One region of the Halomonas sp. G11 genome, then DNA from elsewhere that is predicted to be linked to it. Evidence: predicted binding sites of a transcription regulator. Region 1 holds the regulator's gene; the other holds the start of a gene.
What was found. The regulator FliA, encoded in region 1, starts transcription of late flagellar genes. The targets are predictions, from matches to a motif close to CTAAAGTTNNNNNNNNNNCNGCCGATA.
Positions count from the first base shown of each region.

Region 1 (7,743 bases):
AACAAGGAGGCGAAGTGCCGCCTACCCCTGATAATCTGCCGGTTCCCCCGGAAATGGAAACCCCCGGGCGCGGTGCCGGTGGCGATGAGGCCCCAACATGAAAGGCTTTACCCAACTAATGAGTCGGCGTGACTGGGTGAGCGACGTAAAGGTCCAGTTGCTCGCCGGGCCACTGCTGATCCTGATGATTCTGGGCATGATGATCGTGCCCATGCCGCCGTTTGCGCTGGATTTGCTGTTTACCTTCAATATCGCCATGGCCATCATGGTGCTGATGGTCAGCATGTTTGCCCAAAAGCCCCTCGACTTTGCCGCCTTCCCCGCCGTGCTGCTGTTTACCACGCTGCTACGTTTGTCGTTGAACGTGGCATCAACCCGCGTGGTGCTGATGGAAGGGCACCAGGGCGGTGCCGCCGCCGGCAAGGTGATCGAGGCCTTTGGGGCGTTTCTGGTCGGCGGTAACTTTGCCGTAGGCCTGGTGGTCTTTCTGATTCTGGTGATCATCAATTTCATGGTGATCACCAAAGGTGCGGGGCGTATTGCCGAAGTGGGTGCTCGCTTCACGCTGGACGCCATGCCCGGCAAGCAGATGGCCATCGACGCCGACCTCAATGCAGGGCTGATCGGCGAGGAAGACGCCAAGAACCGGCGTGCGGAAATCGCCCAGGAAGCCGACTTTTACGGGTCGATGGATGGTGCCAGCAAGTTCGTACGTGGCGATGCCGTGGCAGGCCTGGTGATCATGGTCGTCAACATCATTGGCGGCCTGATGATCGGCATGCTGCAGCACGATATGAGCTTTGGCGATGCCGGTCGCAGCTATATGTTGCTGGCCATTGGCGATGGTCTGGTCGCCCAAATTCCCGCCCTGGTTATTTCCACGGCCGCCGGTGTGACAGTGTCGCGGGTCAACACCGACCAGGATGTGGGTCAGCAGATGATCAGCCAGCTGTTCATCAATCCCCAGGTGATGATACTGGCCGCGATGGTCATGGGTCTGCTGGGTATCGTGCCGGGCATGCCCAACATGGTCTTCCTGCTGTTTACCCTGCTGCTCGCCGGGCTGGCCTGGTTCATCATGCGCCGCCAGGAGCAGGCACTGGTCAAGGAGGAAATTTCTGCCGCACCGCCGCCGACCCAGGAGGCGCCTGAGGCCAGCTGGGAAGATGTCCAACTGGTCGATACGCTCGGCCTGGAAGTTGGGCATCGTCTGATTCCGCTGGTGGATTCACGTCAAAAAGGCGAGTTGCTGGCGCGGATCAAAAGCGTACGTAAAAAGTTTGCCCAGGAAGTCGGTTTCCTGCCCCCGGTGGTGCATATACGCGACAACCTGGAGCTGTCGCCCAACGCCTATGTGCTGTCAATGAAAGGCGCCGAAATTGGCCGTGCCGAGGCGTACCCGGGCAAGTGGCTGGCGATCAACCCGGGGCAGGTGTCGGGGGAACTGCAGGGCACGTCAACCGAAGACCCTGCCTTTGGTTTGCCCGCGGTGTGGATTGATTCCAGCCAGCGAGAGCATGCCCAGGTCTACGGCTACACCGTCGTCGACGCCAGTACGGTGATTGCCACGCATCTCAATCACCTATTGCATCGCCACTCGCCGGAAATGCTCGGCCGCCAGGAGGTTCAGAAACTGCTGGACAAGCTGGGCAGCGAGCAGAAGTCGCTGGTGGAAGAAGTCGTGCCCAAGGCCATTTCCCTCACGGTGCTGCAGCGTATCCTGCAAAACCTGCTGGATGAAGACGTGTCGATTCGCGACATGCGCACCATCCTTGATACCCTGGCTGAGTACGCAGGCCAGCAGCAGGACGCCAACGAACTCACTGCGCTGGTGCGCGTTGCCCTGGGCCGGGCGATTACCCAGCAGTGGTTTGCCGGTCAGGAAACCCTGAACGTGATGGGCCTGGATGCTCAGCTGGAGCAGGTGCTGGTGCAGGCGATGAACGGTAACGGGGCGATGGAGCCGGGGCTTGCCGAAACGCTGATGACCCAGGCCCAGCAGGCACTGGAGCGCCACGAAAGCAGTGGCGAACCGCCGGTACTGGTGGTTCAGCATTCCCTGCGTGCGGTACTGTCGCGGTTCTTGCGCCGCCGCTTGCGCCACATGGCCGTTCTGTCCCAGGCTGAGATACCCGATGACCGCACGCTGCGGGTAACCACTGTGGTAGGGGGCCGCTGATGCCAGCGTCGCTATTTGACTCACGGCCAGGGGTAATACATGAGTGTTAGACGTTTCGTGGGCGACAACAGTCGCGATGTGATGCGCCAGGTGCGTGAAACGCTGGGCGAAGACGCTCTGATCGTGGCCAACCGCCGCACTGAAGGCGGCGTCGAAATTCTCGCCATGGCCGACGAAGCCGTCGATCATTTCGAACCTTCGCCAGCTAACGAGCAACCAGCGACGCCGAAGGATCCGCTGGAGTCGATGAGTGAGCGCTTACTGCGCGAAATGCAGGATATGCGCTCGCTGCTTGCTTCCCAACAAAGCGAGCGCCGCACAACACCCACTGCCTCGACCGCCAGCGGCGCAGAGCGCTGGCGGCAACTGCTTTGCGGCGTTGGTTTCAGCCGCGAGCTTGCCGACGACATCCTGATGGATCTGCCAGGCGACCTGGCGACGCAAAGCGCGGATAGCGAACAGGCCTTGGCATGGTTGCGCGAACGGCTGATGACACGCCTGGCCGTACTCCAGGATGAGCCCGAATTTTTCGACCGAACGGGCATTGTCGCTCTGGTTGGGCCCACCGGGGTCGGCAAGACGACCACGACCGCCAAGCTCGCGGCCCGCTTTGTCATGCGCCACGGGACCCGCCCCGTCGCCCTGGTGACCACCGACAGCTTTCGTATCGGTGCCCATGAACAGCTGCGCATCTACGCGCGCCTGCTGGATATCCCGATGTACGCGCTGGACGCGGAGCAACCCATCGACGACCTGCTGAGTCGTCTGCAGGGTAAACAGTGGGTCATCATCGATACCGTGGGCATGAGCCAGCGCGACCAGCGGGTCATCGAGCAGATCGCCCATTTACAGGGCGGCCGCTCCAACGTCAGGCTGGTATTGCTGCTCAATGCCGCCAGCCAGCCTGAAACGCTTGAAGAAGTGGTGCTGCGCTATCGCCAGGCCGCCCGTGCGGCGGGTGCCGAGCTGGATGACTGCATCATCACCAAGCAGGATGAAGCAGGACGCCTGGCACCCATCCTGGATATTGTCATGCGCCATGGCATGCGCGTGCTGTTTGGCTCCTATGGTCAGCAGGTCCCCGAAGATATGGCGGTGGCGGATCCTGCTGCGCTGGTCGACCAGGCGCTGAATACCGACGCCGCCGGGTCAAGCAATACGTCGCCACCCGCGGCACCGATCAGTATGCCCCGCTGGTCGCGGGATGTGCTGGGCCAGGGGCGCCGTCTGTCGTCGCTGTTTGCGCGCCTGCGCGAGCGGATGGTGGGCTTTGAGCGCCTCGAAGGCGTCTGGGATATCGCTAACCTGCCCAGCGTGTTGCAGGATCAGCGCCTGGACGAGTTGCTGGAGGGGTACCCGCCGCCCCAACGCATGCTGGGTATGGCCTGGTCGCCCCGCCGCAACGAGCGCGGCTGTGATTGGGCGATGCCGGATATAGGGCTGGATGCCGAGGGCGCCTGGATGGCGTTGCCCTGGCTGCAGCATCGCCAACCCGCTGGCTGGCAGCCGCGCATGGCCACCTTCAGCGAACGCGATGGTGTCGCCGTGCACCTGCTGCCAGCGTTACCCGATAGCGAGGCGTTGACCTGGTTAGAAAGCCAATACCTGACCTGGGTCAGCCTGGCGCCCCCGGCACTCAGGGTAAACTTGCACGGCGAGCGCTATCCCCTGCGCCAGCTGTTTGCCGAAAGTACGCTCAACCACCGCGTCAATGTGCGCTTCCGTGGCCAGCCGATGGCTCTGTGGACGGCCTATGCCGAAGTCACCGACCAAGAGGGGCGGGCGCTGCTGGCGTGGTATGGCGAAGTGCGCGACCCGGAAAGTGCCAAGGTGGTCACCCGTCGTTACTGGCTCACACCCGCGCGGTTGGGCAACGAGGTGCTAAGCCTGCTGGTAACCCAGCTGCAGAGTGAAGGCCTGGCGGCGCTGACACGGCGTGCCTGGCAGCAACTGAAAGACGCCGATAGCGGCGAAGTAAGCCCTGAAGTGCGCCTGTTGATGGCCAGCGGTATTGCCGCCATTGCCGGGCACCTTGATTGCGCCGAGGACGAGGCCGCCAGTGGATTGCACGGTGATGTGCTGAACCTGTTAAGCAGCCGTCGCCGTCGGCGCGATACGGCATTGCTGGATGCGCTGGTGTACGCCTTTATGGCCCGTGATGCGATCCGCCAGCTGGGTAGCGTTAATCGTGAGGGCCTGGCATGAGCGCACGAGACCAAGCCGCTGGGCTACGCAAGTGGGCGGATCTGCAGCGACAGCAGCGGGGCGACGAAGCGCCTCCCGAGGCAACGGAATCACCCGGGCCGATGACCTACCGCTCGCCGGTGGTGCCCAGCGCGGCGGCCATGGAGCCGCCTGTCACACCGCCCAAGCCCAAAACGCCGTTAATGGTCACGGGGCTGTCGGGTGATGGGCCGGTAGAGGCGCGCAAGGTCAGCGCGCGTCTTGGCCAGTGGGCCGCGCTAGGGCGCGCCTGGGCCGGGGATCCGGCCGACTGGGATATTCGGATCGTGATGCCGGATGCGCCTGAACTGGCGACACTCAGTCAGCAACACCGTCGCTGGGCGCTGTGGGTCAACAGCGATGCCGATGCGTTTGGACGCATGTACCATCTACTCAAACAGTTGAGGCAGCATAACGGGCCGCAACGCTTACTGGCCCTGCATGAGCCCCATCTGCCCAGGCAAGGCCTATTGGCCAACCTGCAGCAAGCGGCTGGGGACTATCTGGGTATCGAGTTGCTGTTGCTGGCCCGCTGACGCAGCTAACGTCGGTAAAGCGTCTAATAATCGGGGTTAATCCGCTCATGAGAAGGAATGAAGCATGCTAGGCTATTGGCGTTATGCGATTAGCATTTTGGTATTAGCCTTGGGTCTCAGTGCTTATGCTCAGGGCGCGTCCAGCAGTTGGGTGACACAAGTGCCCGGGCTCATGGTGGTCATGAGCGACCGTGCCAGCCGCAGTGAACCGGTTCGCCCTCCAGCGGGGGCGACCACGCCAGCGGCGGTCATTGAGCGAGTCCAGTGGCAGTACCAGCACGCACCCGGGGCAGCACTACAGGCCTGGCTATGCCATCCTGAGCGCTGCGTGTCGTTATCGGGCATGCGTGGGGAGACCCGTGCTTTATCCGGCATAAGTGCGACAACGCCCCTGCATTTTCAATTTGCGCTAAACCCAGGGCAGCGGCCCGTTAGCGTTAAAGGGTTGCAGATGATAGTAGATTACCAGTGAGCACAGGTGGTTTAGCCGCGAGGCAATAGGATGTACACAGCACAAGGCAGGATCAAACAAAGTGAGCTGATGACGGAGTACATGCCACTGGTGAGACGTCAGGCCTTGACGCTTCAGGTCAGGTTGCCGGCCAGTATAGAGCTGGATGACTTAATCCAGGCAGGCATGATGGGGTTGCTGGAAGCCCTGGGACGTTTCGATGCCACTCAGGGCGCCACCTTTGCGACCTTTGCCAGCCAGCGCATACGCGGGGCGATGGTGGACGAATTGCGTACCCGTGACTGGCTACCTCGCAGCGTCCGCCGTTCGGCGCGAGCCGTTGATGAAACCGTCAGGCGCCTGGAGCAATCCTTGGGGCGCCCCCCCGAAGAAACAGAAATCGCCGACGCCATGGATATGCCGTTGGCTGATTATCAGCAGTTATTGCACGACACCAATAGCGGGCAGTTGCTGCCCTTTGAAGAGCTGGTGGCGGATGGCAGCGAACCGCATAATCGTGAAGCCGTGAGTTCGCCCTTCGATCATTTGCTCGACGCCCAACAGCGGGAAACCCTGGTGGCGGCCATCGAAGCGCTGCCCGAGCGGGAAAAACTGCTCATGGCGCTGTATTACCAGGAAGAACTCAACCTGAAAGAAGTGGGCGCCGTGCTCGGCGTCACTGAGTCTCGCGTTTCCCAGTTGCACAGTCAGGCGGTCAGCCGTCTGCGTGCCAAGTTAAACGACTCGGTTTAGGGTCTGTTGATGTTTCGCTGACGGCCAGGGCAACGGCAGTCGGCTTTTACGTTTCAGCGCTGATGCGCCCCGTTATATTGCTTTAGGAGCACGACATGAACCCATCGACGCTGATCGGTATTTTCGCCAGCATCCTGCTGCTGGTAAGCGTCCTGTTTTTCACCGCCGAGTCGCCGGGCAGCTTCCTCAACCTGCCAGGGCTTGCCATCGTGGTCACCGGCACCCTTGCCGCCACCTTTATCAGCTATCCTCTCAAGGAAGTGCTGCGGGTGGTACGCCTGGTCGGGCTGGTCTTCCGGCGTGAAAACACCTATGTGCGTGACGACATCAACGAGCTGGTGGCCATGTCCCGGCTGTGGTTCAAGGGCGATGTCCGCGCCGTTGAACGAGAGCTCGAAAACACCCGCAATCCGTTTTTGCGGACCGGCATCCAGTTGGTGATCGCCAACACCAAAGAAGACGAAATCTTCGATATGTTGCGCTGGCGGATTGCGCGGCTAAAAGCGCGTGAGCACGCGGAAGCGCAGATATTCCGCACCATGGCCACTTATGCGCCGGCTTTCGGCATGATTGGCACCCTGGTGGGGCTGGTCAACATGCTGGAAGTCATGGACTCTGGCAATCTCGATGTGATCGGCCCGCGCATGGCGGTGGCCTTGCTGACCACCTTCTACGGTATCCTGCTGGCCAACCTGGTGTTCAAACCTATTGCGGTGAAGCTCGAGCGGCGCACCGAGGAGCGCTTGATCACCATGAACATGGTGCTGGAGGGGATCTCCCTGATTACCAAGCGGCGGCTACCTTCCTTTATAGAAGAAACGCTCAATTCCTTCGTCGCCAACTACCACGACGAAATCCGCGAGCCGGAGGTCAAGAAGCCGCGCGCCTCGAATAGCGCCCCCGCCAAGGGGTAGTCGGGATGCTAGACCGGGATACCCGCCATACATTGGAAGCGCCACTGCCCAAGGACAGTGGCGACGATGGCTGGATGACCAGCTATCTGGATGTATTGACGCTGTTGCTGACCTTGTTTGTCTTGCTGCTCTCGCTGGCGCCACCCGGCGGTAACGACGCTGGCTCGCAAGCCAGCGTCGATGAAGCGTCCCCCGGCGCGATCGCCGACCTGCCTCTGGCATCACTGGCGACCGGTATCGAGCCCCGTCACAGCGGCCTGCAGCCGCGCTTTGACGGTATCAGCATTCCGGGAGTGGACGTTTCCCAGGGGCAGGAAGGGGTGACGCTGCGCATCAACGACAACCTGTTGTTCGACAGCGGCCGGGCGCAACTCACCGGGCAGGGCCGTGACCTCGTCGACAGTCTTGTCGAGGTGCTCAGCGCCTTTGATGGACAGGTGTCCGTCGAAGGCCATACCGATAATGTGCCCATCTCGACCTCGCGCTTTCCTTCCAACTGGGAGCTATCGTCGGCACGGGCGATCGCCGTGGTCCGCCATCTGGATAGCCAGGGGCTCGAGGTTGATCGCATGCGCGCCGTTGGCTATGCCGATACCCAGCCGATCGCCAGTAATGCCACAGCGCAGGGGCGGGCGGCCAACCGTCGCGTCGAGCTGGTGCTCAGGCAGCCGCCAACCCAAAATTAAC
Region 1 covers NZ_LYXG01000016.1:43,867-51,609, forward strand. The annotation lists gene flhB (flagellar biosynthesis protein FlhB) at 1-101, shown strand, start outside; gene flhA (flagellar biosynthesis protein FlhA) at 98-2,179, shown strand; gene flhF (flagellar biosynthesis protein FlhF) at 2,219-4,384, shown strand; gene ADS46_RS08785 (hypothetical protein) at 4,381-4,938, shown strand; gene ADS46_RS08790 (flagellar protein FlhE) at 5,003-5,410, shown strand; gene ADS46_RS08795 (RNA polymerase sigma factor FliA) at 5,441-6,142, shown strand; gene ADS46_RS08800 (motility protein A) at 6,238-7,056, shown strand; gene ADS46_RS08805 (OmpA/MotB family protein) at 7,062-7,742, shown strand.

Region 2 (7,743 bases), on a different contig from region 1:
TTGGGTTTGGCCATATCGCTTTTCTCTCTCGAAGATGGTGATCTAATAAAGGCCATTTTATCAGCCTCGGGGTGCCTCAAAACCACGAAAAACGGGATAGCCGATGGCTATCCCGTTCCGTAAGCTCGCGTTGATGCGAAGTTTTAGCCCAGCAGGGAAAGGACGTTCTGCGGGGTCTGGTTAGCCTGTGCCAAAACAGAAGTGCCGGCCTGTTGCAAGATCTGCGCGCGGGTCATATTAGCTACTTCCTTGGCATAGTCGGCATCTTCAATCCGTGAACGGGCCGCCGAGAGGTTCGTCTCATTAGTGCTCAGGTTAGTGATGGCCGACTCGAAGCGGTTCTGAATGGCACCTAAGTCGGAGCGCAGGCTATCCACTTGGTTCAACGAGGAGTCCATGGCCGCCAGCGGGTTGGCGCTGCGCTCGAAGGTCAGGCTGGCCAGGTTGTCACTAGCATCGTTACCGGTGGCATCAAAGCTCAAGGTACCACCGGCAGTTACCGCGGCATCATCAGCTTCAAGTGACATATAGGCAACATTGACACTGGTGCTGGTATCAACGCGCAGTCCCTGCTCGGCTAGATCGTCAGCCTGAGCGTCACTCAAGGTAGTTCCATCGATATTTACCTTGGCGTAGAGGTTACCATCGTCATCAATGAAGGTTGTTGTACCCCCGCTCACGTCGCCAGCATCAAGACCAAAGTGGGTACCATCGACGGTCGTGTTAGCGGTAAACGCTGCAACGGCAGTGGAACTATCCACATACGCGTTAGCGTCCTCTAGATCAGCAGCACTGGTGGTTGCTACCGCAGCATTTTCAGGACCGTCAACATTGAACTTATTCAGGCCCAGGGTATCAGCGTTGATCTCTTCCAGGGAAACCTCAATAGTCTCGCCATCGTTGGCACCTACCTGAATCTGCAGCTTGGTGTCAGAAGCCAGTACCTTAGTGCCGTTGAAGTTAGTCTCTTCCGAGATACGGTCGATCTCGTTAAGACGCTGGTTGATCTCGCCCTGGATGGACTGTAGATCGTCCTGGCTGTTGGTATCGTTCTGTGCCTGAACGGACAGCTCACGGATGCGCTGTAGGTTGTCGTTGACTTGGTTGAGTGCACCTTCAGCCGTCTGTGAAACGGAAATACCGTCGTTGGCGTTACGCTGTGCTTGGGAAAGACCGTTGATCTGTGAAGACATACGGTTGGCGATGGCCTGACCGGCGGCATCATCCTTGGCACTGTTGATACGCAGGCCAGAACTCAAACGCTCCATAGATGTAGACAGAGCATTCTGCGACTCACGCAGGTTCTGCTGACCGATCATTGATGTGATGTTGGTATTGATCACTGACATGGTGTGATTCTCCTTGCTTGGACACTGGCCCTGAGGCCTGCTTTCGGCCACCTTGTGTGCCGTTATATTTACTAACGGCTAGGCGAGGAAAACCTTTAGGGCTGCGGGCTAAAAAATTTAAAAATATGGATAGAAATATTTTGAAAAGTGCCAAATTGCAGAAGCAAAAGGACAGGTAAGACCAACACAGGACCAAAAGGCCCTGTGGTTAGCTGAATAGCGGCTCATCTTCCAGAGCTTCCGGGTATTAATCGCGACCTAGCTGGGCGTCCAAGGCATCAAACTGCTGAGTGAGATAAGAACTTGTGCTGTTCATCTGGGCGATCATGGCATCCAACTGGCCAAACTGGGTACGGTAGCGGGATATAGTGCGCTCAATACTGCTTTCCATACGCTCGTATCGTTCGTTCAGGCTCTCAATACGGGTTTCTGCGCCGCTAATCGCACCTTTCACCCGCCCGTTGTCGCCAAGCAATTGCTCCAGAGTCGTGCCCATCTGGCTGGCAAACCCAGGTGATGCGTCACTGCCCACAAAAAAGTCTTGCAGCGCATTAGGGTTGTTGGCGGCTAGGTCGCTGATGACCTCATCATCAACCGCCAAAGTGCCATCGCGCTCAATGCTGATTCCCAGCTGGCTTAACATGCCAAACTCGCCATCGTTCACGCTTGTGCTAAGCGCCTGACGTAGGCGAGATTCCACAGCTCGCGCGGTACTATCGCCCAGCAGTCTACCCGCATCCCCGGTCTCGCTGTTAAAGCTGGTCAACTTGTCCATGGTAGCTTTGAATGAATTGTAGGCCTTGACGAATTCACCAACGGCGTCGCGCACGGCCAGGGTGTTGCGTTCTACCTTAACTGTACTAGTAGCCGTTTCGCCTACGGCAATACTCAACCCATCAAGGTTGAGGGTAACGCCTTGAATCGCTCCCTCAATAAGGTTGTTAGCACTTGTAATAGCGATGCCATTTACTGAAATTGCTGCATCTTGGCCTGGTTGCTGGGTCGCGGCATCCTGGGAAAAAGGCCCGGCAGCCGTCGCGCCCAGATCATCAACAAATTCAAAGGCATTGATAGACGCATCCGCACCGGTGTTTTTTGCACTAAGCGCCAGGCGATAGCCTTCGCCATCGTTGATAATGGTCGCATTAACACTGGAGTTTTCATCAGCGTTGATGGCATCACGCATATCGGCCAGGCTGCTGCCAGTGGCAATGGCCACCGTCACAGTATCGCCGTTGCCGGCGGTCAGCTTAATCCCAGTAGCCCCTTGCAAGGCAAGCTCGGTGTCTTGCTCCGCGACTCGGGTAGAGGCAAGCGTGCCTGCCGTGGCCAAGGCCGATACCTCTACACTGTAGCTCCCGGGTAGGGCGCCTGCCGTGGCAGTTGCAGAAATTGTTGCCCCGCTTACCTTGGCAGAAAGACTTTGATAAAGCTTGGGATCGTTAATCGCTTCGACGGCTGTCTGGAAGCTGTTGAGCGCTGACTGCAACTGACCGTAAGCTGAAATCTTGGCCTTTTGTTGCGCTTGCTGTTGAACGATGGGAGTGAGTTTTCCACGTTCGGCTTTTTGTAATTGGTCTAACAAACCGTTTAGGTCAAGGCCTGAGCCAATACCGAGAGAGGTTATCGTCGCCATACTGGGAGTCCTCAGTGTAGAAGGCTAAACCAAACACGTATTGCGCCCATCAACAGGCCGCCCGTGTTCTACTTTTTTCGATGTTTTAATAGATGTACTATGATTGTCGGCCAAAAAGAAGGCAACTTTAGCGCTTTTTTATTTCTTTAAATATTGATGGCGACCTCAGGATGCAAAAAAGCCTGCGCAAGGCAGGCTTTTAAGCGTAACCAACTGAATTGTCTGAGTGCTAGCGGCCCAACTGAGCATCCAACGAAGCAAACTGCTGAGTCAGGTAGTTACTGGTCTGGTTCATCTCAGCGATCATGCCGTCCAACTGGCCAAACTGGGTACGGTAGCGGTCGATGGTCTGCCCGATGGATTGCTCCATGCTGGTGTAGCGACTCTCGAGCGATTCAATACGGCTTTCACTACCACTGATCGCGCCAGTCACGGTACCATTGCTGCTCAGCATCTGCTCCACGGCGGTGTCCACCTGGCCTGCCAGGCCGGGATTATCGCCATCGCCCGCAAAGAAATCGGAGAGCGCCTGCTGGTCATTAGCGACCACGTCATTGAGCTTGTCTTCATCCAGCGAGAGCGTGCCATCCACTTCAAGCGAAATGCCTACCTGGCTAAGCATCGAGAATCCTTCGCCCTCTTGTGCAACACTACCGCTGAGCACGCTACGCATGCGAGACTCAACGGTGCGTACCGTGCTATCACCATTGAGCGGCCCGGCTTGACCTGTCTCCTCGTCAAAGCTTGTCAGCTCGCCTGCTGCCTCTTTCAGCGCGTTGTAAGAATCGACAAATGACGTGATTGCTTCACGAACAGAGCGTGTATCCTGCTCGACAACAACGGTGCTATCACCCGTGCTTTGCAGGTTCAGCGTAACGCCTTGAATCGCTCCCTCCACTTGATTGGTTGAGCTAGTAATATCAATACCGTTGACGTTCAGCGCAGCGTCAGTACCGTCTTGCAATGTGTTTGCTGTGTCAGCCGCAAATGGTGCATCGCCATCGAAAGTAAAGTTACTGATGGACGCATCCGCACCGGTTTCACGGGAGCTTAGCGCCAGACGGCTTTGCGTACCATCGTTGACGATAGTGGCATTGACACCCGCGTTTTCATCCGCGTTGATGGCGTCGCGGATATCTTCCATCGAACTGTCGGCGGCGATGGCAACCGTCGTTTCACCGCCGTCGCCAAAGGCAAAGGTCATGTTTTGATCGGCCGTCGTTAGCGCCGCCTCTGGGTCATCTACCCCGTCAGAGGCCAAGGTGCCGCGCGTGGCCATGGTGCTCACGGTGATGTCGTAGCTGCCGGACACAGCGGTTTCATCGGCGGCAGCGCTGACTGCCTCACCACTTACATTGGCCGACAGGCTGCCAAAGAGAGTGCTGTCCGCCAAAGCGCTGGCAGAATCCTGAAACGTCGAAAGCGCACTCTCAAGCTTGCCATAGGCCGAAATCTTGGTTTGCTCGGTATTTACTTGCTGCTCTATCGGGACGAGCTTTTCTCGTTCAGCGCTTCTGAGCTGATCGAGCAAGCCGTTCAGGTCCAACCCTGACCCTATACCGAGAGAAGAAATAGCACCCATAAGCTAACCGCCTTTTTTGAAACGAGTGGAGCAACCGCCTTCATTAGCGCCCATTCATAAACCTTATCGGGCTGACGTGTTGCCAACGTCAAATATGTTCTATGTCGTTACTGATTATAACTCGGCCTAGAAAGTACAACCTTGAACATTCTAGCCAATTTTTCTGTACCAAAATGTAACCAAGCGTGTGCGAGTGCACGCTAGCGCCCTACGCCAAGGTACCTAAGCCCCGCCGCCTCGGCAGCACTTGGGGTAAATAGGTTGCGTCCATCCACCACCAGCTTGTCGTTTAACTGGCTGGCCAGCCATTCCAGATCGACGCTGCGAAATGCTTTCCATTCGGTGCAGATCACCAGGGCATCCGCGCCTTTCACTGCCTGGATGCGGTCGCCGGCGAGGAGCAAGTCGTCGCGCTCGCCATAAATCCGGCGACATTCAGCCATGGCCTCAGGGTCGAAGGCCTGCACCTTGGCGCCTGCCTGCCAGAGCGCTTCCATCAGCGTGCGACTGGGCGCTTCACGCATATCGTCGGTATTGGGTTTGAAGGCAAGCCCCCACACGGCGATGGTTTTACCCGCCACATTACCCAGTGATGTTTGCAGTTTGGTGAACAGCGTCTGTTTTTGCTGCAGGTTGACCGTTTCCACCGCACTGAGCAGCGCAGGCGTATAGCCCAACTGGCGGGCGATGCGTTCCAGGGCCTGCACATCTTTGGGAAAGCACGAGCCGCCATAGCCGCAACCAGGGTAAATAAAGTGATAGCCAATACGCGGGTCGCTGCCGATACCCCGGCGCACGTCTTCGATATCCACATCGAGGCGTTCGGCAAGGTTGGCCATTTCGTTCATGAAGCTGATCTTGGTGGCCAGCATGGCGTTGGCGGCGTATTTGGTCAGCTCCGCTGCGCGCACGCTCATGAACATCAGTTTTTCGTGGTTACGGTTATAGGGCGCGTAGCATTCGTACATGCGTTCTTTTACCCGATCACTTTCAGTGCCGACGATAATCCGCGCGCCGCGGGTGAAGTCCTCGATCGCTGCGCCTTCCTTCATGAATTCAGGGTTGGAGCACACATCAAAGGGCACATCGACGCCACGGGCAGCGAGGGTTTCGCTGATTGCCGCCTGCACCTTCTCGGCGGTACCCACCGGCACGGTGGATTTGTCGATCACCAGCTTGTAATCGTTCATGTGCTGACCGATGGTGCGCGCGACATCCAGCACGTAGCGGAGGTCTGCACTGCCGTCTTCATCCGGCGGGGTGCCCACAGCGATAAACACCAGCTCACCATCGCGCACGGCTTGCTCGGCGTCGGTGGTAAAGCTGAGCCGCCCGGCGTCGACATTGTGCGCCACGATATTGCTGAGGCCCGGCTCGAAGATGGGCACTTCACCGGCATTCAACTGAGCGATCCGCTCGGCGTTGACGTCCATGCAGGTGACCTGATGGCCGACATCGGCCAGGCAGGCGCCTGCGACTAATCCTACGTAACCGGTTCCAAAAACACTGATATGCATGCCGCGTTAACTCACTCATCAATACGGGTGGCGAAATTTATAACGAGCTTATCACGTCGCTCAGGCTTTGATGACGGGGCGTGGCAGGAAAAACATGGGATAGACGTTGGTCTAATATCGACTTTCGTTTATAATGCGCTGCAGCAGCTCGATATTGAGAACAGAGCGTTGAACATGCGTTTTCAGACGCTCAGTGCTGCCCGGCTAACGCATCAGGAGAAGGAAATGCCCAGCGACATGTCCACTGCCAATCACGTTCAGCGCAGTTTACGCCAGTGTTTAGCTGTCGTGGCCGAGATGCTTTACGACAACGGTCATGTGCTTGAAACCATCACCCTGAACAAGCGCGGCCTGAGCAGCAAGGAACTGCAGTTGCTTAGCCAGAACGCGCCGGACTGGACCACCTGCCAGCAGGTGTTGGAGACCAGCCAGGCAGCGACCCGCAACGAGCAGGGTCGATTTGTATTGACCCCCATGGGGCGCGAATTGATGTTTGATATGTTTGGGGAAGGCGCAGCGGACTGCGCCTGAACGAGCCCTGAAACTAAAAGCGATTGATTAGCGGATACCGAGAAAGGACAGGATAAACAGCACGACCACCACCAGTCCGATGATGTAGATAATATTTCTCATAAATGCACTCCTTGCGAATTACGTGGTTAAAAAGCAATCTGTTGCTGGCCTGTTCAGACTAGCAGGCCTTCCCGGGTTTTGCGTATTCAAGAGGTTGGCTACCCCCCATTTATCTGGACGGGCTGGAACCCTTGCATAGCGTCGGTTCAAACAGGTTCCTGTTTGCCGAGGTGTCGCCATGCGCTTGTTGATGTCCGCCGTTTTTTTCGCTGCCACATTTTTTCCCTCCGCCCTTAATGCCCAACCAACGTCTCCTCCACCACCCAACGCCGATGCGCTCAACAGCCTGAGCGACGACGCCAGCGGTTATTCGCGTTTGCACAGCATCGTGGTGGCCCACCAGGGTAGGATCATTCACGAGCACCACCAGGGCGGCCCGGGGGTTGATGCACCTTCGAACATCAAGTCGCTCTCGAAAACCGTACTGGCGGCGCTGGTGGGGGCGGCTATCGAAGAAGGTATCGTCGAATCCACCGATCAGACGCTGGTGTCGCTGCTCGGCCATCGCGTGCCTGACGCGGCGGCCCCGGAAGTTGCTGACATCACCGTGAGCCATCTGCTGTCGTTGCAGGCAGGGCTTGAACGCACGTCTGGCCAGAATTACGGCGCCTGGGTGGCCAGCCAGAACTGGGTGGAAGATGCGCTGACACGGCCATTTGTCGACCGACCCGGCGGGCGCATGCTGTATTCCACTGGTTCCAGTCATCTTTTGTCTGCCGCGCTGACCTACACCAGCGGCGAGTCCACCTATGCGTTGGCCCAACGGCTGTTGGCGGAGCCGCTGAATATTGCCATTCCCCCCTGGCTGCAGGACCCTCAGGGGATCTACTTCGGCGGTAACGATATGCAGCTCTCGCCGCGTGCGCTGGTGGCCATCGGCGAGCTGTATCGCAACGACGGTGTCGTCGTTGATGGCAACGGCAACGAACAGCGTGTACTGCCGGAAGGCTGGGTCGAGCGCTCCTGGACGCCGCGGGGCACCTCGCGCTGGACGGGCGACGGTTACGGCTATGGCTGGTTTATCAC
Region 2 covers NZ_LYXG01000007.1:24,394-32,136, reverse strand. The annotation lists gene ADS46_RS04110 (tetratricopeptide repeat protein) at 1-14, opposite strand, end outside; gene ADS46_RS04105 (FliC/FljB family flagellin) at 144-1,349, opposite strand; gene fliD (flagellar filament capping protein FliD) at 1,597-2,985, opposite strand; gene fliD (flagellar filament capping protein FliD) at 3,215-4,567, opposite strand; gene ADS46_RS04090 (UDP-glucose dehydrogenase family protein) at 4,768-6,084, opposite strand; gene ADS46_RS04085 (hypothetical protein) at 6,259-6,615, shown strand; gene ADS46_RS04080 (serine hydrolase domain-containing protein) at 6,896-7,743, shown strand, end outside.
Region 2: the regulator FliA is predicted to act here: its motif matches at 1,422-1,448, upstream of ADS46_RS04105 (FliC/FljB family flagellin).